3 regions of the Bradyrhizobium ganzhouense genome follow, and region 3 is predicted to be linked to each of the others. Evidence: predicted binding sites of a transcription regulator. Region 3 holds the regulator's gene; each other region holds the start of a gene.
The links. The regulator PhoB, encoded in region 3, activates phosphate uptake and scavenging genes when phosphate is short. The targets are predictions, from matches to a motif close to TGTCATNNANCTGTCAT.
Positions count from the first base shown of each region.

Region 1 (7,906 bases), 3.5 Mb from region 3:
GCCGGCACTGCCAACGGCAACCCCGGCAAGGTCGTGAGCATGCCCGTGACGATCGGCAAGGGCGGCTCGACCATCGACGTCAAGACCACCGACGTGAAGACGACGAATGTTCAGACGCAGAACCAGCCGATCCGCGTCAACAGCGGCGTCGTGAAGCTCAACAACAACCCCGTGAACCAGGTGCAGGTCCAAAACTACCGACCGCAGTTCAATGCGATGGGTAGTGGCGGCGGCAACAACTTTCGTCAGTCGATGAACCAGACAAACATGAGCTTCGGCGGCAACAACCACCGTGGCGGCTTCATGCACTGATCCCACCAACCGCACACGACAAAGGGCAGAGCGGCGACGCTCTGCCCCTTCATCATGTTAGAAGTTCAAAAACTCAAGCCACCAGCTCGGCAAACAGATCCGCATCGACGTTGCCGCCGGAGAGCACGATGACCACGTTCTTGCCGGCAACGTCGAGGCGCCCCGCAAGCAACGCGGCAAGGCCCACAGCACCGCCGGGCTCGACCACAAGCTTCAGCTCGCGATAGGCAAAGGCGACGGCCGCGCCGACTTCCTTGTCCGACGCGGTCACGCCGCGCGCCAAAAGCTTGCTGTTGATCGCAAAGGTCATCTCACCGGGAATCAGCGCCATCAGCGCATCGCAGATGGTGCGGCCCGCCGGCGCGTGCGGCTCGCGATGGCCGGCGGTGAGCGACAGGCCATGATCGTCGAACGCCTCGGGCTCGGCCACCACGATCTCGGCTTGCGGATAGCGCGCCTTCACGGCGGTCGCGACGCCCGCGATCAGGCCGCCGCCGGAGGCCGGCGCCACCACGATGTCGGGTGAGAGGCCGAGCGTTGCCATGTCCTCTGCGATCTCGCGGCCGGCGGTGCCCTGGCCCGCGATCACGAAGGGATCGTCATAGGGCCTGACAAGCGTCGCACCGCGCTTTTCCGCGATGCCGCGCGAGATCGCCTCGCGATCGTCGCGGTCGCGATCGTAGAGCACGACCTCGGCGCCATAGGATTTGGTGCGCTCGCGCTTCGACAGCGGCGCATCCGCCGGCATCACGATGGTCGCCTGCATGTCGAGGATTTTTGCCGCCGCCGCCACGCCCTGGGCGTGGTTGCCGGAGGAGAACGCGACGACGCCGCCGGCGCGCTTGTCCTGCGGGATCGAGAACACCTTGTTGAAGGCGCCGCGGAACTTGAAGGAGCCGGTGCGCTGGAGCATCTCCGGCTTCAGGAACACTTTTGCGCCGACGCGCTCGTTGAGCACGGGAAAGGACAACAGCGGGGTGCGGACGGCGAAGGGCGCGAGCACGCGCGCTGCGGCGTCGATATCGGCGGGGCCGATCGGAAGGGGCTGTTCGGTCATGTCAGATGTTATCGCGACGGATGCGGCGCGGGCAAGACACCTCCGCGCGAGGATTTTACCCTTCAGGCGACGAAGCGCGGCTGTTCCGCCCCATTCCGGCCGGGCAGCACCGCGCCGACCGCCCGAATGCTGTCCACAAAAGCCCGCGCCGAGGCTTCCCAGGTGTAGTTGGCAGCGAATTCGACGCAGGCCTGTCTGGAGACATCGAGCGCGGCGAAGCAGGCATTGCGCAAATCATGATCCAGCGCACCCACCGGCGCATCGCCGATGACGTCGCGGGGCCCCTTCACCGGGAAGGCCGCGACCGGCAGGCCGCTCGCAAGCGCCTCGAGCAAGACCAGGCCGAACGTGTCGGTCTTGCTCGGGAACACGAAGACATCGGCCGCGGCATAGATATCGGCCAGTTCCTCGCCGTGCTTTTCGCCTAAGAAAATCGCGTCGGGATAGGCCTCCTCCAGCGCGTCGCGTGCCGGTCCGTCGCCGACAATCACCTTGGTGCCGGGCAGATCGAGATCAAGGAACGCCTCGAGATTCTTCTCCACCGCGACGCGGCCGACCGAGAGGAACACCGGGGCCGGCAGGCAGAGGTCGATGGCGCGAGGATGGAACAAATGGGTGTCGACGCCGCGCGGCCACAGCACGACATTGTCGAAACCGCGCTCACTGAGCTCACGGGCCAGCGCAGGCGTTGCCGCCATCACGGCCCGGCTCGGGCCATGGAATCGGCGCAGCGCCCGCCAGATCAGGGATTCCGGAACCGGCATCCGGGCGCGGACGTATTCGGGAAAGCGGGTGTGGAAGCTGGTCGTGAACGGCAGCTTGCGCTGCCGGCAATAGCGGCGAACCATCAGGCCGATCGGCCCTTCCGTCGCGATGTGGATACTGTCGGGCCGCGCTTCCTCGATCAGCTTTGCGATCCGCGCCGGCCGCGGCATGGCGAGCCGCACGTCCCGATAGCTCGGCATCGCAAAGGTGCGGAACGATTGCGGCGTCAGGAATGTAAACTCGACACCGAGAGTCTCGGCAGCGTCAGCGAGCTTGGTCAGCGTCCGAACCACACCATTGACTTGCGGGTGCCAGGCGTCGGTCGCGACCAGGATGCGCATCAAGCGGCCTCTGTTATGCAGCTCTGGCTGCCACCTGCGGTACGGCTGCAGGCTTTTGCGCGTGGTCCGCCCAGGTGATGATCTCGAAGCGGCCGTCGTCGTGCTCGACCAGCGCAGTGCAGCTCTCGACCCAGTCGCCGCAATTCATGTAGCGGATGCCGTTCTCGTCGCGGATCACGGCATAGTGGATGTGGCCGCAGATCACGCCGTCGGCGTCATGGCGCCGTGCTTCGGCCGAGAGCGCCTGCTCGAACGCGCCGATATAGTTGACGGCGTTCTTGACCTTCTGCTTGGCCCATTGCGACAGCGACCAATAGGGCACCTTGAACATGCGCCGGAAGAAGTTGACGAAGCGGTTCATCTGGATCGCGAAGTCGTAGGCCTTGTCGCCGAGATGGGCGAGCCAGCGCGCGTTCTGCACCACGAGGTCGAAGATGTCGCCGTGGATGACGAGATAACGCTTGCCGTCCACGCCGGTGTGGACGGTGTTCTCGACGACGTCGATACCGCCGAAATGCGTGCCGTAATAGTTGCGCAGGAACTCGTCGTGATTGCCGGGCACATAGATGATCTTGGCGCCCTTGCGCGCCTTGCGCAGCAGCTTCTGCACCAGATCGTTATGCGATTGCGGCCAGTGCCAGCTCGATTTCAGCGCCCAGCCATCGACGATGTCGCCGACGAGATAGATGGTGTCGGCATCGTGGTAGCGCAGGAAGTCCAGCAAAAGGTCGGCTTGCGAGCCGCGGGCTCCGAGATGAACGTCGGAGATGAACAAGGTGCGAAAGCGCCTTTCAGGGCTCTCGTCACTCACATCGTAACTTCCCATGCGACAGCCTGTAACAATGTCCCGTGACAGGGGGATGACCAATTGAACCTTTGAGGCACCTCAGATACGAATCAAACCTCGCCTCGCCCTCCCCGCGAATATCAGTCGCATGCGACAATCAGGCGACATGAGGCGGCATTGGGTCCCCGCAAAAGTCCGGGCCGGAGCGCGGTGCAGACCGGAGAGAACGCGCCCCGTGAGCAGGCGAGCTATTTTCCGGAAACGACGATCGCCCGAACAATGAATGCGATGCGTTCACTCCGCGCGCCTAGCCTAATTCGGCCCGAACGTTCGAGTTCAACGAGCCCATGCAGGGCCGCCCAAAAGGTCTCGGTCGCGACATCCACATCGACGCAAAACGGCGTCACCACTGCCGCGAGGGCTTCGAAACCCGCCCGGAGTTCCGGTCTGGTCTCGGCTTCGGCGAAGCGCAGATCCGTCGGAAGAGTGAACATGGCCTCATAGAGCGCAGGATTACGGAGTGCAAAGGCGAGGTAGGCCGTCGCGACATTCTTGACGGCGTTTCGCCCGGTCGACCCATTTGCCGCTTGCCGAAGAGCCACGGTGATTTCCCGGAAACCCTCGAGGGCGACTGCGGCAACGATCGCATCCCTGTTTTCGAAATGTGAATAGAGGACCGGCTGACTGTGTTCGATCTCGTCGGCAAGCCGGCGGATCGTAACGGAGTTCCATCCGTCGCGCTCCGCGATCACGCGGGCTGCCGCGACGATGCGGCGTTCACGTTCGGCTCGTTGCCTGTCTTTCCGCTCGGCGATGCCCAACCTTCGATCTCCCAGGCCAAGATGGTCGATACTTATTATCGACGCTTGACGATCTAGCAATGCTAGAATATATAAACTAGCAACGCTAGATTATCTTGGATCGATATAATGAATCTCATGCATTGGCTTCCGCTTGGAACAGCACTGCTGCTGGCTTTTGGGATCATCGCGATCGGCACCCAATATGTCGTGAGCCCGAGGACCGCGACACGCAGTTTCGGCCTGCCACTCCCTGAAGACGGCGCCAACACCGACTGGTGGCTCCGCCTCAAGGGCGTTCGCGACATCGCGGCCGGATTCACCGTACTGGCATTCGTGGCATGGGGTGTCCCCCGCGGGGTCGGCATCGTCCTGTTTGTCGAAGCCATCATCCCGATCGGCGACATGCTGGTCGTGCTTGGCGGCAAAGGCTCTACAAAAAGCGCTCTCGGCATCCACGGCCTCACGGCGGCAATTATGGTTCTGGCAGCCATCCCCATGATGATGGAAGGGCTCTGAGATGGCCCATATTGTTTCGGTTTGTCTGCTCGCCGCCGGACTCTTTGGCGCAGGCCTCTATAACGCCATCGGCACGTCCGCGACGCAAAGCAGCTTCGTTCGATGGGGTTACCCGCGCTGGTGGGGCCGCCTTACCGGCGGGCTGGAGATGGCAAGCGCTTCTGATTGCGCTCCCTGCCAGTCGCGTTGCTGGTCTGGCGCTAGGCGCGGCAATCATTTTGGCTGCGGTTTTGACCGTCCTGCGCCACCGGGAATTTTCGCACCTTGTACCGCTTGGCGTGTTTGCCACCTTGATGGCTCTCGCAGGAACCTTGTCTTGAGGGCCGATATTGCCGGCCCGCGTTCCGCAGCCGGCGTCAGTAAAACTTGTGGAAATGGTGGATCGGCCCGTGACCGTGGCCGACGCTGAAGCGGTCGGCAGCTTCGATCGCCGCGCTGATCCAGGCCTTGGCGTTGCGCACGGCTGTCTCGAGATCCTCGCCTTTGGCGAGGCCCGCTGCAACCGCCGAGGACAAAGAGCAGCCGGTGCCATGGGTGTTGCGCGTGGCGACGCGCGGCGCGGCAAGCGCGATCGCTTTGTCGGCGCTGACGAGATAGTCGATGCTCTGACTGCCCTCGCCGTGCCCGCCCTTGATCAGGACCGCGCGGCAGCCGAGTTCGAGCAGACGACGCCCCTGGCTTTCGATCTCGGCCTCGCTTCGCGCGACCGGCTGGTCTAGCAGTGCGGCCGCCTCCGGCAGATTTGGCGTGATCACCGACGCCAGCCGCATCAGCTTGGTGCGCAACGCTTCGACAGCTTCCGCCGCCAGCAGGCGATCGCCCGAGGTTGCGACCATCACGGGATCGAGCACGATATGGCTAGGCTTCCAGCGCGCCAGCGCCGAGGCGATCGCATCGATGCTCTCGGCTTGCGCCACCATGCCGATCTTGACCGCGCCGACATCGAGATCGGAGAACACCGCATCGATCTGCGCGGTGACGAACCCGGCCGGCACCGCGTGAATACCGGTGACGCCTTTGGTGTTCTGCGCCGTCAGCGCCGTGATCGCGGACGCGCCGTAGACGCCGAGCGCGGCAAAGGTCTTCAGGTCGGCCTGAATGCCGGCGCCACCGCTTGAATCCGAGCCGGCGATGGTGAGCGCCACCGGCGTGGTCATCGCAGGATACGCTTGCTTGAAAGGGACATGGCCATAGCCTGTCCTAGCGTGCCGGCGGAGCCCCAGCAAGCCGGCGAATCAGGCGGTCGCGTTGCCGCACGACATTGTCGCCCCGCAACCGTGCACACGCAGCGAAAATATGCCTGGGCATCACCCCGCCTTGGCGAGCCCATCCAAATCAGTGAAACGTTGATCGATTCGCTGCGATACCATGTTGCGGGCCGCCCCTGGCCTGTAACCCTCTCGGGACTGTATCATGTGGGCCTACTTCGAACGCATCCTCGACTCCTCGATGTTCTCACCGCACGGCATCTGCCTGCTGTGGGAGCCTGAGCTGATCTGGCTCCACGTCGTCTCCGACGCTTGCATCGCGGCGGCGTATTTCTCGATCCCGTTCGCGCTCGCGATCCTCGTCACCAAACGGCGCGACCTCCAATTCGGCTGGGTCTTTTGGGCGTTCGCGATCTTCATCATGGCCTGCGGCCTGACGCACGTGCTGTCGATCTACACGCTCTGGGTTCCAATCTACGGCATCGAGGGCCTGGTCAAGGCAGCGACCGCGATCGCGTCGATCTTCACCGCAGCCGCGCTCTGGCCGCTGCTGCCAAAAATTCTGACGATTCCCTCCCCGTTCGAGCTGCAGAAGGTTCAGGCCGCGCTCGAAGAGGAGGAGATCAAGAGCCGGGACGCGACGCTGTTGCTGCGGCAGGTCGGAGAGGCCCAGCGTGCGATGCGCGAAAGCGTAACGCGTCTCACCGCCATCGTCGAAACCGCGGTCGACGGCGTCATCCTGTTCGACGCGCAAGCCCGCATTCTGCTGTTCAACCCCGCCTGCGAACGGTTGTTCGGCTATCGCGCCGACGAGGTCATGAATCTGGACATCGGCATGCTGATGTCCGAGGAGAGGCCCTCATCCGCCCGTCATGCGCAGCGTTTCGCAACCGGGGAAGCCGCCGGCCTGCGCAAGGACGGATCGACCTTCCCGATGAACCTTTCGGTAGGCCAGGCGTGGCAGGACGGCGAGCTGATCTACGTTGGCATCATCCACGATCTGACCAGACGCAAGCTGACCGAGCAGCAGCTCCAGCAGGCGCAGAAGATGGAGACGGTCGGCCAGCTCTCCGGCGGCATCGCCCACGACTTCAACAATCTCCTCACCGTCATCATCGGCAATGCCGAGCATCTGAGCGAGCAGCTCAAGGCGCGGCCCGACCTGCGACAATTTGCCGACGACATCTGCGAGTCCGGCGAACGCGGCGCGGAGCTGACGCGGCGACTGCTGGCATTCAGCCGCCGCCAATTGCTCCAGCCAACGGCGATCGATTGCCGCGAGTTGCTGGAGTCCATGCTCAAGCTGCTCAAGCGCACCTTGCGCGAAAACATCGAGATCAAGACGGCGTTCGGTCCTGGCACCATCCAGGCCTTTGCCGACCGCGCCCAGCTCGAATCCGCCGTGCTGAACCTTGCGCTCAACGCGCAGGACGCGATGCCAACAGGCGGACATCTGACGCTGAGCACCGAGCTCGCTGCAATCGACGAGGACTATCGCGCCCTGCACCCGGAAGTGGCATCCGGCGCCTACGCGCTGATTGCCGTCACCGACGACGGCGAAGGCATGACGCCCGAGGTGATCGAGCACGCCTTCGAGCCGTTCTTCACCACCAAGGAGGTCGGCAAGGGTTCAGGGCTCGGACTGAGCATGGTCTATGGCTTCGCCAAACAATCCGACGGCCATGTCTCGATCTATAGCGAACAGGGCCTGGGGACGACGATCCGGATCTACCTGCCGTGCGCAGGCGGCGGACAATCGCCGACCGACGTTCTGGACAGCGAAGACACTGCGCCGCGCGGCCACGAGACCATCCTGATCGCCGAGGACGATCCGTTCGTGCGCTCCTCGGTCATCCTCCGGGTCGAGGCGCTTGGCTATCGCGTCGTGGCCGCTGTCAACGGCCGGGAGGCCCTGCAGCGGCTGCGCGCTGATCCCGGCATCGACATGCTGTTCACCGATATCGTCATGCCCGGCGGGATGAGCGGCTGGGAGCTCGCCGACCATGCCCGGCGGATTCGGCCGGGCCTGCCGGTGCTGTTCACCTCCGGCTATGCGCTGGAGACCCTGGTCGAGCAGGGCCGCGCGCAGGCGGAGGCAGTGGTCCTGACCAAGCCCT
Region 1 covers NZ_CP181318.1:6,229,739-6,237,644, forward strand. The annotation lists gene ACLFLU_RS28810 (caspase family protein) at 1-312, shown strand, start outside; gene ACLFLU_RS28815 (threonine/serine dehydratase) at 386-1,369, opposite strand; gene ACLFLU_RS28820 (glycosyltransferase family 4 protein) at 1,432-2,475, opposite strand; gene ACLFLU_RS28825 (UDP-2,3-diacylglucosamine diphosphatase) at 2,489-3,301, opposite strand; gene ACLFLU_RS28830 (TetR/AcrR family transcriptional regulator) at 3,511-4,083, opposite strand; gene ACLFLU_RS28835 (DUF4267 domain-containing protein) at 4,201-4,581, shown strand; partial or broken gene ACLFLU_RS28840 (DoxX family protein) at 4,583-4,901, shown strand; gene thiD (bifunctional hydroxymethylpyrimidine kinase/phosphomethylpyrimidine kinase) at 4,938-5,738, opposite strand; gene ACLFLU_RS28850 (PAS domain S-box protein) at 5,995-7,906, shown strand, end outside.
Region 1: ACLFLU_RS28825 (UDP-2,3-diacylglucosamine diphosphatase) is a predicted target of PhoB. The motif match lies at 3,325-3,341, and genes of this name have one in related genera.

Region 2 (7,906 bases), 710 kb from region 3:
AGTCGAGCCGGTCGCGGCCGCCGGATGAGGTGTCGCCCGACACGCCGGCGTTGGTCATGTCCACGGCTATACCTTTGGCCTGCAAGGACTTTTGCAGCTTGGCCGGAAACGCGTCCTGGGCCGGAAGGCCGAGACCGGCACTCAAGGAATCGCCCAAAACGACAAGCTTGATCGGTTTGGTTGTTTCCGCCCAAGCCGGATTGGCGACCGTCATCAAAGCGAGCATCAACACGGCTATGTGCATGAAGAATCCGTAACGCCTCTCGACCGCGCGTGCGGATTTGCCATATGACCGGACCATGGACACTCGTATCTCTCCCTCGTCGCTCGCCGGCACCGCGCCGGACACCATCGCCATCTCCAACGTCAATCTCTCATTGGGGTCGGGGGCGGCACGCGTTCACATCCTCAAGGATATCAGCTTGCGCGTCGGCTCGGGGGAGACGATCGGCCTGATCGGCCCGTCAGGCTCGGGCAAATCCACGCTGCTGATGGTGATGGCGGGGCTGGAGCGTCCTGATAGCGGAGAGGTGGTGGTGTCAGGAACGCCTTTCAATGCCCTCGACGAGGACGCGCTCGCCCGCTTCCGCGGCCGACAGGTCGGCATCGTCTTCCAGTCCTTCCATCTGATCCCGACCATGACGGCGCTGGAGAACGTCGCCGTGCCGCTCGAGCTCGCCGGCAATCCCGATGCCAACAAGCGCGCAGCCGAGGAGCTGCAATCGGTCGGGCTCGGCGAGCGCCTGCATCATTATCCGACCCAGCTCTCCGGCGGCGAGCAGCAGCGCGTCGCGCTTGCGCGCGCGCTGGCGCCCGATCCCGCCATCCTCGTCGCCGACGAGCCGACCGGTAATCTCGACGAGACCACCGGCAAGCAGATCGTCGATCTGCTCTTCACCAAGCATGCCGAACGCGGCATGACGCTGGTGCTGGTGACGCACGATTCCTCGCTGGCGCATCGCTGCGATCGCGTGATCCGCCTGCGCTCGGGCCGCATCGACACGCAGACGACCAAAGCATGAGCATAGCTGTCGAACCGTTTGCGAAGCCGAACGGCGTCGCGCTGTCGCTGCGCTATGCGCTGCGCGAATTGCGCGGAGGCCTGCGCGGCTTCTACGTCTTCATCGCCTGCATCGCGCTCGGCGTGATGGCAATTGCCGGCGTCGGCTCGGTGTCGGCGAGCCTGAGCGACGGCCTCGCGCGCGAGGGGCGCACGCTGCTCGGCGGCGACGTCTCCTTCGTGCTGTTCCAGCGCGAGGCGAAGCCGGAGGAAGTTGCCTTCCTGCGTTCGCGCGGCACCGTCTCCGTGGCCTCTACCTTGCGCGGCATGGCGCGCTCGGCCGAGGGCAAGCTGGCGCTGGTCGAGATGAAGGCGGTCGACGACACCTATCCGATGCTCGGCCAATTGACGCTGGCGCCGCAACTGCCGTTGACCGATCTGCTCGCGGAGCGCGACGGCGCATTCGGCGCCGCCGCCGATCCGACCCTTCTTGCGCGTCTCTCCCTCAAGATCGGCGACCGCGTCACCATTGGCTCTGCGACCTTCCAGATCCGCAGCAGCGTCGAAGCCGAGCCCGACAAGCTCGCCGGCGGCATCGGTTTTGGTCCGCGCTTCCTGATCAGCGAGGCGGCCTTGCGCGCCACCGGGCTGGTCCAGCCCGGCAGCCTGGTGCGCTGGGTCTACCGCGTCAAACTGCCTGACACCGCCAACAGCGACCGCGCCACCGACGCCTTCATCGCGGATGCGCGCAATGCCGCGCCGCAGGCCGGCTGGGAGGTCCGCAGCCGCTCCAATGCCTCGCCGCAGCTCGAGCGCAATATCGGCCGCTTCACGCAATTCCTGACCCTGGTCGGCCTCGCCGCACTTCTGGTCGGCGGCGTCGGCGTCGCCAACGCCGTGAAGAGCCATATCGACCGCCGGCTCGAGGTGATCGCGGCCCTCAAGGCCGTCGGCGCCACGGGGCGCGACGTATTCGGCATCTATCTCGCGCAGGTCGTCCTGCTCGCGGCGATCGGCTCGGTCATCGGCCTGGCGCTCGGCGCGGCGATGCCGTTTGCCATCGTCGGCCTGTTCGGAAAACTGTTGCCGCTGCCGGTGATCCCGGCCGTGCATGCCGACGAGCTCGCGCTATCCTTTGTTTACGGTCTCTTGACCGCACTCGCCTTCGGCCTGTGGCCGCTCGGACGCGTGCACGACGTGCCGGTCGCGGCACTGTTCCGCGACACCATCAGCGCTGAATGGCACCGGCCGCGCTGGAGCTATCTTGTTTTCATGAGCGTCGTCGTCGCGCTGCTGGTTGCGGTCGTGATCGGCCTGTCCTTCGACAAGCGCATCGCTGCGGTGTTCGTGGTCTCCTCCGTCGTCGTGTTCGCCGTGCTGCGCGGCGTCGCCGCCGTGCTGATGGCCATCGCGCGACGGCTGCCGCGCACGCGCTTCACGATGCTGCGGCTTGCGATCGCCAACATCCACCGGCCGGGCGCGCTGACGCCTTCCGTCGTGCTCTCGCTCGGCCTCGGCCTCGCGGTGCTCGTCACCATCACCCAGATCGACGGCAATCTGCGCCGGCAGTTCCTGGCGGCGCTGCCCGAGCACGCGCCGGCGTTCTACTTCATCGACATTCCGAGCACCCAGGCCGCCCCCTTCGACGACTATCTGCGCCAGATCGCGCCGGGCGCAAAGATCGAGGACGTGCCGATGCTGCGCGGGCGCATCGTCGCCGCCCGCGGCGTCCGCGCCGAGGACCTCAAGCCCACCACCGATTCCGAATGGGTGCTGCAGAGCGACCGCGGCCTGACCTATACCGGCGAGCTGCCGAAGGGCTCCAAGGTGGTCGAGGGCGAATGGTGGGGCGCCGACTATTCCGGCCCGCCGCTGGTCTCGATGGAGAAGAAGATCGCCGACGGCCTCGGCCTCAAGCTCGGCGACGAAATCGTGGTCAACGTGCTCGGCCGCGACATCCCGGCGAAAATCGGCAATCTCCGCACCATCGACTGGCAGGGGCTCGGCATCAATTTCGTGCTGGTGTTCTCGCCGAACGCCTTCAAGGGCGCGCCGCATACCCACATCGCCACGCTGACGGAAGCCGGCGGCGATGCGACCGGCGACGGCAACATCATCAAGCAGGTCGCGGATGCTTACCCGATGGTGACGAGCGTGCGCGTGCGCGAGGTGATGGAGACGGTCGGCGCGGTCGTGACCAACCTCGCGCTCGCGATCCGCGGCGCCAGCGCCGTGACCCTGATCTCGGCGATCCTGGTGCTGGGCGGCGCGCTCGCCGCCGGCCATCGCCACCGGGTCTATGATGCGGTGATCCTGAAGACGCTGGGCGCCACGCGGCTGCGACTGCTCGGCGCCTATGCGCTCGAATATCTGCTGATCGGGTTTGCCACCGCGGTGTTCGGCGTGGTCGCCGGCAGCATCGCGGCCTGGATGATCGTGACGCGGCTGATGACGCTGACCTTCGTCTGGCAGGCCGGCAGCGCGGCCGGCGTGGTGGCCGCCGCCCTGGTCGTCACCGTCGGGCTCGGGCTCGCCGGCACGCTGCTGGCGTTGAACAAAAAGCCCGCCACGGTGTTGCGGAATTTGTGACAAAAGGTAGCGGAGAGCTGCACGGGACCGGAATCGCACGATTCCTGCGATTAACCACGCCTGCTCGCCAGGATTGCGCGCCAAGGGCGACATTCAGCCGCGCGTGGACGGTTGCAGCGAATGTGTTAGTTTCCCACATATCGGATGGGTTCGGAGCCCCGATTGTTAGCCAAAATTAATGTCGGCAGACATCGGTATCCGAGATAGAATTTGACGAACCGGCGGCATGGCAACCCTCGTGCCGGACCGGGCAACCAACGGGAATTCGACCATGTCGGACCTTGACCGCAATTACGCTTCTCCTTTCGGCCGGGCCGCCGGGCGTGTTGACGCCGCGACGGTCGACGCCGGTCTGCGCGCCTACATGCTGCGCATCTACAATTATATGAGCATTGGCCTGGCCATCACCGGCCTGGCCGCGCTCGGCGTCTACATGGCTGCCGTGACTGACGTTCCGACCGCGGAAGCGGTCCGCGTCGGCAAGCTGTTCCTGACGCCGTTCGGCTACGCGATGTTCGTGAGCCCGCTGAAATATCTGTTCATGCTGGCGCCGCTCGCCATGGTGTTCGTGATCTCGGCCGGCATCAATCGCCTCGCCCCCTCGACCGCCCAGATCCTGTTCTGGGTGTTCTCGGCGCTGATGGGCATCTCGCTGTCCTCGATCTTCCTGGTGTACACGCACACCTCGATCGTACGGGTGTTCTTCATCACCGCGGCGACCTTCGGCGCGCTGAGCCTCTACGGCTACACCACCAAGCGTGACATGAGCGGCATGGGCTCGTTCCTGTTCATGGGCCTGATCGGCATCATCATCGCGAGCCTGGTGAACCTGTTCCTGGCCAGCACGGCGCTGCAGTTCATCGTGTCGGTGGTCGGCGTGCTGGTGTTCGCGGGCCTCACCGCCTGGGATACGCAGCGGCTGAAGAACGACTACATCTACGGCTACGCTTCGGCCGGCGGTGACATCGCCGAACGTGCGGCGATCTCGGGTGCGCTGTCGCTGTACCTGAACTTCATCAACCTGTTCACGCTGCTGCTGCAGCTCCTTGGCCAGCGCGACTAAGCGCCAGACCTGAGAGAACGGACACGAACCCCGGCCGAAAGGCCGGGGTTTTTGTTTGCCCGCGGCCTCTCCTCGGCAATGACGGGGTGTGGCAGCAATGCTGCCTCTTCCAGCGGCCCCAGGAAGCCTTTATTCTTCCCCCATGTCCGCACCCGAAATCAGGCCCACCCTTGAGGCCGACCTTCCCGCCATCACCGCCATCTATCAGCAGGCTGTCCGCGAGGGCACCGCGACGTTCGAGCTGGAGCCGCCCGACCTCGCCGAGATGACGCGGCGCTATCGCGCGCTGGTCGACGGCGGCTATCCCTATTTCGTCGCCATCCTCGACGGCCGCGTCGCCGGCTACGCCTACGCCGGCGCCTACCGGCCGCGGCCGGCCTATCGCTTCACGGTCGAGAACTCGATCTATCTCGATCCCGGCTTCCACCGTCGCGGCATCGGCTCGCTGCTGCTGGAGCGGCTGATCACCGAATGCGAGGCGCGCGGCTTCCGCCAGATGATCGCGGTGATCGGCGATTCCGCCAATGCCGGCTCGATCGGCGTGCACACCAGAGGCGGCTTCAAGATGATCGGCACGCATCCGAATGTCGGCCTGAAATTCGGCCGCTGGCTGGATACGGTGATGATGCAGCGGGATCTGGGCGAAGGCGCGAAGACAGTGCCGGGGAAGTAGGTTTCGTAGGGTGGGTTAGCGAAGCGTAACCCACCTCTTGTGTTTCCACGTCAACAGAAGTGGTGGGTTACGCCTTCGGCTAACCCACCCTACGGCACCACCCGCGCCGCTACACCACCGCCAGCTTCCGGTCGATCACCAGCAGCACGCGGTCGAGCTCGTGGCCGCGGCGCAGGATCAGTCCGGTCGCCGAAATCACGCTGTATATGCCCTGTTTGCGGGCCAGCCGCGGATCCTTCTCGATGCGATAGATCGGCACTTCGGAGGCGCGGCGATAGACCGAGAACACCGCGCGGTCCTTCAGGAAGTCGATGGCATAGTCGCGCCACTCGCCGTCGGCGACCATGCGGCCATAGAGATTGAGAATTCGGTTCAGCTCGAGCCGGTTGAACGTCACCCGGCTCAGTTGGGAATTCGCAGCGGCGGAGCGCGCCACTGCGCGCTGCTCGCTCGGATCGGCATCCTCCGGCGTCAAACTCATGCAGCGCCTCCTGTCGCATCAGCATGACCCGCCTCCGCGAAGACCGTCCCCGGAGCCGCGGTTCATGACAATTGCATGATTGCGCCAACTGTTCCCCGCCGCAAGAGGCTCTTGTAACGCTCTTGGAGGGCTGTTGAAGGACCGCGGCTCACTTCGCCGGCCGGTTGCGAATCATGACACACGCAACGGTGGAACTTCTCAGCGGCAAACCGTCACGGGAACGTTAGCAGGAATCACAGGATCGCCGCTTTTCCGCCCACCGCCCGCCGCCCTGCATTGCGAAAAGGCTTGTGTGCGTTGACCCGGTCCTTTCGGTTCCGGATTCCTCAGCCCCCAGCCCCCCGGGGTCGGACAGGATCGGGTCTGTACGCGCGACAAGGAGGGCCAACGCAAGTTGGTCCTTTTTTGTTTGCGTCGGAGTGTTGCTCTCCGCTGTCATTTCGGGGCGTGCGAAGCGCGAGCCCGGAATGACGAAACCAATTTCCTAGGAAGATCTGAGTGCGCTTCAGTGCAGCGACGTGTACGCCGCGCCCAGCATCGCACCGGGCTTCTCGCGGCTGCCGTCCTGGACATAGACCACCGCGCCGTCAACGCCATCGCGCGACGTCAGATTTTCGATCGGGACGGTCCAGGTTTCCGGATGTCCGTTCCAGTCGCCGACCTTGAGCAGATTGCGCACCACGTTGTGGTAGGTGATCTGCTGTCCGCGGTTCTCGCCGCGGCTGATCTCGATCGGCACCGATTTCATGATGGAGCAGATCCAGACCTCGCCATGCGAGATCGCCGGTTCGTTGCTCGCGGCCACCGACACGCTGATCTGCTTGCCCGCGAGCGACATCGTCACCGGCACGCTCATCACGCCCGTGCCCTTGTCGGTCTTGCCGATCGCGCTTTCGATGCCGGCACGGTCGCTGCCGATAACATGGGCTTCGCCGTTGACCACGACCTGCGGCGTATAAACCTCGCGGTCACCGCGCATGCGTGAATAGGCGCGCTGCCGCGCCGAGAAACGTGAATCTGCCAGCGTGTCCTTCCAGCCGAGATAATCCCAATAGTCGATCGGCATGCTGAGCGCGATGATCGAGGGATCCTTGGCGAGGTCGCCGATGACCTTGTCGGCGGGCGGGCAGGAGGAGCAGCCCTGCGAGGTGAAGAGCTCGACCACGGCGCGGGGATCGGCCTGGGCGGGACGGATGACGGCGACGATGGCGCAGATGCCGAGTGCTCCCGACCAGAGTGCGCCGGACCATCGCGAAACCAAATGAGAAGCCATCATTCCAGTCATGTCGAACGTCACATCTCGTATTCGGGGAGGGATATCCTATCGCCTGATGGTCACCGTAGTCTTACGGGCACGGCACATTCGACCGTCCGATGCGAAGTATTCGCCGGGCGGGCCCATCTGAAGCATGCCGTAATGCACGAAGGCGGCCTTGTGATAGGCCGCCTTCGTTTAACCTTCTACTCACGTCGCGGTGAGCCACCGTTCACAAATTCGCGCTCAGGCCGCGAGCTTGCGCAGCACATAGTGCAGAATGCCGCCGTTCCGGTAGTAATCGAGCTCGTCCAGCGTATCGATGCGGCAAAGCAGCGAAACGCGCTGCAACGAACCGTCGCCGGAGACGATCTCCGCGGTCAGCTTCTGGCGCGGCTTCAGGTCGCCGACGAGGCCACGCAGCGTGACCTTCTCGTCGCCCTTCAGGCCGAGCGACGACCACGAGGTGCCCTCCTCGAAAGTCAGCGGCAGCACGCCCATGCCGACCAGGTTGGAGCGATGGATGCGCTCGAAGCTCTGGCAGATCACGGCGCGCACGCCGAGCAGACGCGTACCCTTCGCGGCCCAGTCGCGCGACGAGCCGTTGCCGTATTCGGCGCCGGCGAACACCACCAGCGGCACCTGCTCCTGCTGGTACTTCATCGCCGCGTCGTAGATCGACATCTGCTCGCCGTCGGGCCAGTGCTTGGTGAGACCGCCCTCGGGAATGTTTCCATCCGCGCCCTTCAGCATGAAGTTCTTGATGCGGATGTTGGCGAAGGTGCCGCGCATCATCACCTCATGGTTGCCGCGGCGCGTGCCGTACTGGTTGAAGTCGGCGGGAC
Region 2 covers NZ_CP181318.1:108,733-116,638, forward strand. The annotation lists gene ACLFLU_RS00480 (arylesterase) at 1-244, opposite strand, end outside; gene ACLFLU_RS00485 (ABC transporter ATP-binding protein) at 300-1,022, shown strand; gene ACLFLU_RS00490 (ABC transporter permease) at 1,019-3,589, shown strand; gene ACLFLU_RS00495 (Bax inhibitor-1/YccA family protein) at 3,861-4,652, shown strand; gene ACLFLU_RS00500 (N-acetyltransferase family protein) at 4,795-5,325, shown strand; gene ACLFLU_RS00505 (DUF2794 domain-containing protein) at 5,435-5,806, opposite strand; gene ACLFLU_RS00510 (DUF1223 domain-containing protein) at 6,312-7,091, opposite strand; gene acnA (aconitate hydratase AcnA) at 7,308-7,906, opposite strand, start outside.
Region 2: ACLFLU_RS00505 (DUF2794 domain-containing protein) is a predicted target of PhoB. The motif match lies at 5,871-5,887, and genes of this name have one in related genera.

Region 3 (7,906 bases):
ACGGCGGCAAGGCGGCTGAAGAGCTCGACTACATCCCGATGCCCGAGAGCGTCGTGACCCTGATCGAGAAGACCTGGGCTGCCGAGATCAAGAGCTAAGCTCTTCTCCAAGCGCGGCGCGGCCTTCCAGGGCGCGCCGCGACCCACACGATTTCGACCCCGGATCAGCGTCGCGCTGCATCCGGGGCGCCGGACCGACAACAAGCGTATATAATTTGGTACAGGGGATCGGCGTGGCAGAGATGGCCGTTCAGAGCGATATCGTCGACGACGCCGGACCGTATGACCGCGCCAAGGCCTTGAGCGCATTCAAGCTCGGCGACGTCACCTTCTACTGGATCACGCGGCTCAGCGCGATCTCGGTGCTCCTCATCCTCGGTGGCATCATCCTGTCGCTGATCGTCGGCGCCTTCCCGGCGATGAAGGAATACGGCTTCGCGTTCCTGTGGACGCAGCGCTGGGCGCCGTCGGCGGATCCGCCGGTGCTCGGCGCGCTCGGACCGATGTACGGCACGCTCGTCACCTCTTTCATCGCGATGCTGATCGCCATTCCGGTTGGTCTGGGCATTGCCATCTTTCTGACCGAGCTCTGCCCGCAATGGCTGCGCCGCCCGATCGGCATGGCGATCGAGCTGCTCGCCGGTATTCCCTCGATCATCTACGGCATGTGGGGCTTCTTCGTGCTGGGTCCGTTCCTGGCCAACACGTTCCAGCCCTTCATGATCAAGATCTTTGACGGCGTTCCGGTGCTGGGCGCGATCTTCGCAGGTCCCCCGTCCTATCTCAGCCTGTTCAATGCCGCGCTGATCCTCGCGATCATGGTGCTGCCCTTCATCACCTCGATCTCGGTCGACGTGTTCAAGACGGTGCCGCCGGTGCTGAAGGAAGCCGCCTACGGCGTCGGCTGCACCACCTGGGAGGTCGTCCGCAGCGTGGTGATCCCCTACACCCGCGTCGGCGTCATCGGCGGCGTCATGCTGGCGCTCGGACGCGCGCTCGGCGAGACCATGGCGGTGACCTTCATCATCGGCAACTCGTTCCGCATCTCGGGGTCGATCTTCGCCCCCGGCACCACGATTTCGGCCGCGATCGCATCCGAATTCGCCGAAAGCGACGGTCTGCACCAGTCCGGCCTGATCCTGCTCGGCCTGCTGCTGTTCGTGCTGACGTTCTTCGTGCTCGCCGCGGCGCGGCTGATGCTGATGCGGCTGGAAAAGAAGGCGGGGAACTGACGCCATGAACCCGATCTATTCACGCCGCCGCCGCAAGGACATCGTCGTCCGCGGGCTCTGCATGGCCGCCGCCGCCTTCGGCGTGACCTGGCTCGCTCTGATCCTGATCACGCTGCTCTACAACGGGTTGGCGGGCCTGAATCTTGAGATATTCGTCGCGGACACTCCGCCTCCGGGCTCGACTGAAGGCGGCCTGCGCAACGCGATCATCGGTTCGGTCATCATGACCGTGATCGGCGTTGGCATCGGCGCGCCGCTCGGCCTGTTCGCCGGCACCTATCTCGCCGAGTACGGTCGCAACGACAAGCTGACCTCGGTGATCCGCTTCATCAACGACATCCTGCTGTCGGCGCCCTCGATCATCATCGGCCTGTTCATCTACGGCGCGGTGGTGGTGCCGATGCGCGGCTTTTCGGCGATCGCAGGCTCGCTCGCGCTTGCCGTCATCGTGATCCCGGTGGTGCTGCGCACGACCGAGGACATGCTGCTGCTGGTGCCGAACGCACTGCGTGAGGCGGCTTCCGCCCTCGGCCTGCCGCGCTCGCTGGTGATCAAGCGGATCGCTTATCGCGCCGCCCGCTCGGGCCTCATCACCGGCGTGCTGCTCGCGACCGCCCGCGTCGCCGGCGAGACCGCGCCGCTGCTCTTCACCGCGCTGTCGAACCAGTTCTTCAGCCTCGGCCTGACCAAGACGATGGCGAACCTGCCGGTCACCATCAACAACTTCGTCCAGAGTCCTTACGCCTATTGGAAGCAGCTCGCCTGGAGCGGCGCGCTGCTCATCACCCTGACCGTTCTTGCTCTGAATATTGGCGCGCGCATTCTTGGCGCCGAGAGGACCGCAAAATGAGTGATCTTTCCGTATCGATGAGCGCAGCGGGCGGCCTGCCCCAGTCGCCGGTGCTGCCCGAAGCGCCCGCCAAGGTGACGGTACGCAACCTCAACTTCTATTACGGCGAGCACCACGCGCTGAAGAACATCAATCTGGCGCTCGGCACCAACCGTGTCACGGCGTTCATCGGCCCGTCCGGCTGCGGCAAGTCGACCCTGCTGCGCATCTTCAACCGGATGTACGACCTCTATCCGGGCCAGCGCGCTACCGGTCAGCTGATGCTCGACCAGACCAACATCCTCGACCCCAAGCTCGACCTCAATCTGCTGCGCGCCCGCGTCGGCATGGTGTTCCAGAAGCCGACGCCGTTCCCGATGACGATCTACGAGAACATCGCCTTCGGCATTCGTCTCTATGAGAAGATCTCGAAGTCCGAGATGGACGACCGTGTCGAGAAGGCGCTGCGCGGCGGCGCGCTGTGGAACGAGGTCAAGGACAAGCTCAATGCCTCCGGCCTGTCGCTCTCCGGTGGCCAGCAGCAGCGCCTCTGCATCGCCCGCACCGTCGCGGTGCGGCCCGAGGTGATCCTGTTCGACGAGCCCTGCTCGGCGCTCGACCCGATCTCGACCGCCAAGGTCGAGGAGCTGATCCAGGAGCTGTCCGAGAACTACACGATCGCGATCGTGACCCATAACATGCAGCAGGCAGCGCGCGTTTCTGACAAGACCGCCTTCATGTATCTCGGCGAGCTGATCGAGTTCGACGACACCAGCAAGATCTTCACGTCGCCGACCGACCGGCGCACGCAGGATTACATCACCGGCCGGTTCGGCTGAGGAGACGGCACATGGGTTCTGAACATACCGCAAAGGCCTTCGACACCGACCTCCAGGAGCTCACGCGCCTGGTCGCCGAGATGGGCGGCATCGCCGAGCGCATGATCGTCGATTCCGTCGACGCGCTGATCCGCCGCGACGTCGCGCTCGGCCAGCGCGTTGTGACCATCGACGCCGAGCTCGATACGCTCCAGAAGAAGATAGAGGAGCGCGCCGTGCTCACCATCGCTCGCCGCCAGCCGATGGCGGTGGATCTGCGCGAGATCGTTGGCGCTATGCGCGTCGCCACCGATCTCGAGAGGATCGGCGACCTCGCCAAGAACATGGGCAAGCGCGTCGCGGCGCTGGAGACGGATTTCCATCCGCTCAAACTGTTCCGCGGCCTCGAGCACATGACCGACCTCGTGCAGCAGCAGGTCAAGTCGGTGCTGGACGCCTATGCCGCGCACGATCTGCCGGCGGCGATGGCGGTATGGAAAGGCGATGAGGAAGTCGACGCCATCTGCACCTCACTGTTCCGCGAGCTCCTCACCTACATGATGGAGGATCCGCGCAACATCTCGTTCTGCATCCATCTGATGTTCTGCGCCAAGAACATCGAGCGGATCGGCGACCACGCCACCAACATCGCCGAGACCGTGTTCTACATGATCGAAGGCCAGGCCATCACCGACAAGCGACCGAAGGGCGACATGACGACCTTCGCCACGACGGTCCCCAATACTTGAATCCTTAAGGAGCGACGACCCCATGGGCGCACGCATTATGGTGGTTGAAGACGAGGAAGCTCTGACCGAGCTGCTTCGCTACAACCTCGAGGGCGACGGCTATGACGTCGAGACGGTGATGCGCGGCGACGATGCCGACACCCGTCTCAAGGAGCACATCCCCGATCTGATCGTGCTCGACTGGATGCTGCCGGGCCTATCCGGCATCGAGCTGTGCCGCCGGCTGCGGGCGCGGTCCGACACCAAGCAGCTGCCGATCATCATGCTCACCGCGCGCGGCGAGGAGAGCGAGCGGGTAAGGGGTCTTGCGACCGGCGCCGACGATTACATCGTCAAGCCGTTCTCGGTGCCCGAGCTGCTGGCCCGCGTGAAGGGCCTGCTGCGGCGCGCAAGCCCCGAACGGCTCGCCACGGTGCTCGCTTTTGGCGACATCGAGCTCGACCGCGAGAAGCGCCGCGTGGCGCGCTCGGGCCGGCCGATCGATCTCGGCCCGACCGAATATCGGCTGCTCGAGTTTTTCCTGGAGCATCCCGGCCGCGTGTTCTCGCGCGAGCAGCTGCTCGACAGCGTCTGGGGCCGCGACATCTATATCGACGAGCGCACCGTCGACGTGCATATCGGCCGCCTGCGCAAGCTGCTCAATCTCGGCCGCGAGCAGGACCCGATCCGCACCGTCCGCGGCGCCGGCTATGCGCTCGACGATCGCTTTGCGAAGGCCGAGCAGGCCTAAGGCTCTTGCCAGCAAGCAAAGTAAAAGCGCGCCGAATGGCGCGCTTTTCTATTCCCCCTACCGTCCCGGCCTTGTGCCGGGACAAGGTTGCTTGAAGCTGAGCTTACCGCGGCGGCTTCGCCGGCGCCCGCCTGCGATCCGCTGCCGGCTGATACGCCACCCGCGAGTGCTGGGCGCAATAGGGCAGGCCGGAGAGCGCCTTGCCGCCGCAGAAGAAGAAATCCGCGCTCGAGGGATCGCCAACCGGCCAGTGGCAGGTCGCCTCGTTCAGTTCGAGCAGCGACAGGCGCTGGCTCATCGGCACCACGTTGTCGTAGGTGACCGGTTCAGCCTCGACCTCGACCTCGAAGGCCTGCGCCAGCGCGGTATTGCCGCGTGCAATGGGCCTGCTCACCCGCATCATGTGCTGCGCGGGACGCGCCTTGCGCGGCCGCGGAGCTGCCGAAGACGGGCTCTTGGCGCGGCCCGACAGGCCGAGCCTGTGCACCTTGCCGATCACGGCGTTGCGGGTGACATTCCCAAGCTCAGCGGCGATCTGGCTGGCCGAAAGTCCGGCCTCCCAGAGCTTTTTTAACTGCTCGACGCGATCGTCGGACCAGGTCAAAACCGTCATTGTAACCTTTCCTTCGCCGCGCGCCCGCCATCCTGGGTTCGCACAACGAATGCCTAAGCCTCGAAAAACCCGTGCCGCCGGAATCCCTTAAGGCTCGCCGGGCGCAGTGAGACGCCCGAACGTTTACGCCGGTACATGAGGACTTTTGGGATCAGAACCGCTGCACGAGATGTCGTATCTGACAAGCCAAACGCTACAATATGGCGTGACTCACGCGCAAGAGTCCGCCGACTCGCTTCCACATGTTCCGTGGCCAAAAACCCGCAAATCTGGCACCGCAAGACTACGGAATCAGAGTTTCGCGAGGCTTTCCGGGCGGCATTGACACCCGTGGTGCCAGGCATAAGATGGTGACGCGTGCCGCCCTTAAAAGGCGGCACGTTTCGTTTTCCGGACCAATGATGCGCTGCGCAACGCACGTTCAGGCCGTCCGAAACATCCAAAGAGACCATCATGACCAACAGCGCAGCGCCGCATTTGCTCCCCGTTTTCGCCAGGGCCGACATCGGCTTCGAGCGCGGCGAAGGCGTCTGGCTCATCGCAACCAATGGCGATCGCTATCTCGATTTCACCTCGGGCGTGGCGGTCAATGCGCTCGGCCATGCCCATCCCGCGCTGGTCAAGGCGCTGCAGGAGCAGGCCACAAAACTCTGGCACATGTCGAACCTGTTCCAGAGCCCGGACGGCGAGAAGCTCGCCGCGCGCCTCTGCAACGAGAGCTTTGCGGACTTCGTGTTCTTCTGTAATTCCGGCGCCGAGGCGCTGGAGGGTGTGATCAAGCTGGTCCGCCATCATCACTTCTCCAAGGGGCATCCGGAGCGCTACCGCATCATCACCTTCGAGGGCGCCTTCCACGGCCGCACGCTGGCGACGCTGGCGGCGACCGGCTCCGCAAAATATCTCGAAGGTTTCGGTCCGCCGATGGACGGTTTCGACCAGATCCCGCATGGCGACATCGAGGCCGTGAAGAAAGCGATCGGTCCGCAGACCGCCGGCATCCTGATCGAGCCGATCCAGGGCGAGGGCGGCGTGCGTTCGGCGCCTCCCGGCTTCCTCAAGGCATTGCGCCAGCTCTGCGATGAGAAGGGCCTGCTGCTCGCCTTCGACGAGGTGCAGACCGGCATGGGCCGCACCGGCGATCTCTTCGCCCATCGGCGCACCGGCGTCACGCCTGACGTGATGTCGCTGGCGAAAGCGCTCGGCGGCGGCTTCCCGATCGGTGCGGTGCTCGCGACCGCGGACGCGGCTTCCGGCATGGGGCCCGGCTCGCACGGCTCGACCTTCGGCGGCAATCCGCTGGCGATCTCGGCTGCGAATGCCGTGCTCGACGTCATGCTCAAGCCCGGCTTCTTCGACCACGTCCAGAGGATGTCGCTGCTGCTCAAGCAGAAGCTCGCTTCCGTGATCGACCGTCATCCCGATATCGTCAGCGAAGTTCGCGGCGAGGGGCTTCTGATCGGCATCAAGGCCGTGGTGCCCTCCGGTGACCTGGTCGCAGCGCTTCGCAACGAAAAACTGCTCACCGTGGGCGCCGGCGACAATGTCGTGCGCTTCCTGCCGCCCTTGATCGTCACCGAAGCCGAGATCGAGGACAGCGTCGGACGGCTCGAACGCGCCTGCACTGCGCTGTCCGGCAACAAGCGGGCGGCAAGCTGATGAGCAAGACGCCAAAGCACTTCCTGGATATCAACGAGCTGCCGCTGTCGGAGCTCAAGAGCATGCTCTCGGCCTCCTCCGCCATGAAGGCGAAGCAGAAGGCGCATCAGCCGGTCAAGCCGCTCGAAGGCAAGACGCTGGCGATGATCTTCGAGCGCCCGTCGACCCGCACGCGCGTCTCGTTCGATGTCGCCATGCGCCAGCTCGGCGGCGAGCCGATCATGCTCACCGGTGCCGAGATGCAGCTCGGCCGCGGCGAGACCATTGCCGATACCGCGCGTGTGCTGTCGCGCTATGTCGACGCCATCATGATCCGCATCCTCAATCATGAGGCCCTGCTGGAGCTCGCGGCGAACGCGACCGTGCCCGTGATCAACGGCCTGACGCGGCGCTCGCATCCCTGCCAGGTGATGGCCGACCTCCTGACCTATGAAGAGCATCGCGGCCCGATCGAAGGTCGCACCGTGGCCTGGACCGGCGACGACAACAATGTGCTGGCGTCCTGGGCTCATGCCGCCGAGCGCTTCAAATTCAAGCTCAATGTCGCAACCCCGCCGGAGCTCGCCCCGAAGAAGGTGATGCGCGATTTCATCAAGGCCACCGGTGCGCCGATCGTGCTCGGCACCGATCCCGAGGCCGCCGTGAAGGGTGCCGATTGCGTCGTCACCGACACCTGGGTGTCGATGGGCGACAAGGAAGGCGAGCACCGCCACAACGTGCTCAAGCCCTACCAGGTCAATTCGAAGCTGATGTCGCTGGCCAAGCCCGACGCGCTGTTCATGCACTGTCTGCCCGCCCATCGCGGCGAGGAGGTCACCGACGAGGTGATCGACGGTCCGCAATCGGTCGTGTTCGACGAGGCCGAAAACCGCCTGCATGCGCAGAAGGGCATTTTGGCCTGGTGTTTTGACGCGGTGAAGTAAGGCACGCGTGGTGTTAATCGTCGTCCTGGCGAAAGCCAGGACCCATTACCACCCAACCGTAGTTTGGCGAAGATCGGCAATTGCGATCTCGCGCCACAACTCCTCCCTGGGGTTATGGGTTCTGGCTTTCGCCGGGACGACACTGAGTTTGTCGTGCGTGCGTACGATCCATTCTGCATTCCGGATGCGCCCCTGCGCCCCCTTCCATTTTCACCCTCCGACCCCAGATAAAGCGCCATGGTTTCCCAATCCCCTGACATGAAAACCGGGCCAGAGGGCCCGGTTCGCGCGCCATCCGCGGTTCCGATCGATGACGCCGTGCTGCCCTACGAGGTCGACGCGCTCGATGTGCGCGGG
Region 3 covers NZ_CP181318.1:820,204-828,109, forward strand. The annotation lists gene pstS (phosphate ABC transporter substrate-binding protein PstS) at 1-98, shown strand, start outside; gene pstC (phosphate ABC transporter permease subunit PstC) at 242-1,231, shown strand; gene pstA (phosphate ABC transporter permease PstA) at 1,236-2,081, shown strand; gene pstB (phosphate ABC transporter ATP-binding protein PstB) at 2,078-2,899, shown strand; gene phoU (phosphate signaling complex protein PhoU) at 2,911-3,627, shown strand; gene phoB (phosphate regulon transcriptional regulator PhoB) at 3,650-4,357, shown strand; gene ACLFLU_RS03800 (GcrA family cell cycle regulator) at 4,461-4,970, opposite strand; gene ACLFLU_RS03805 (aspartate aminotransferase family protein) at 5,424-6,626, shown strand; gene argF (ornithine carbamoyltransferase) at 6,626-7,549, shown strand; gene ACLFLU_RS03815 (Hsp33 family molecular chaperone) at 7,787-7,906, shown strand, end outside.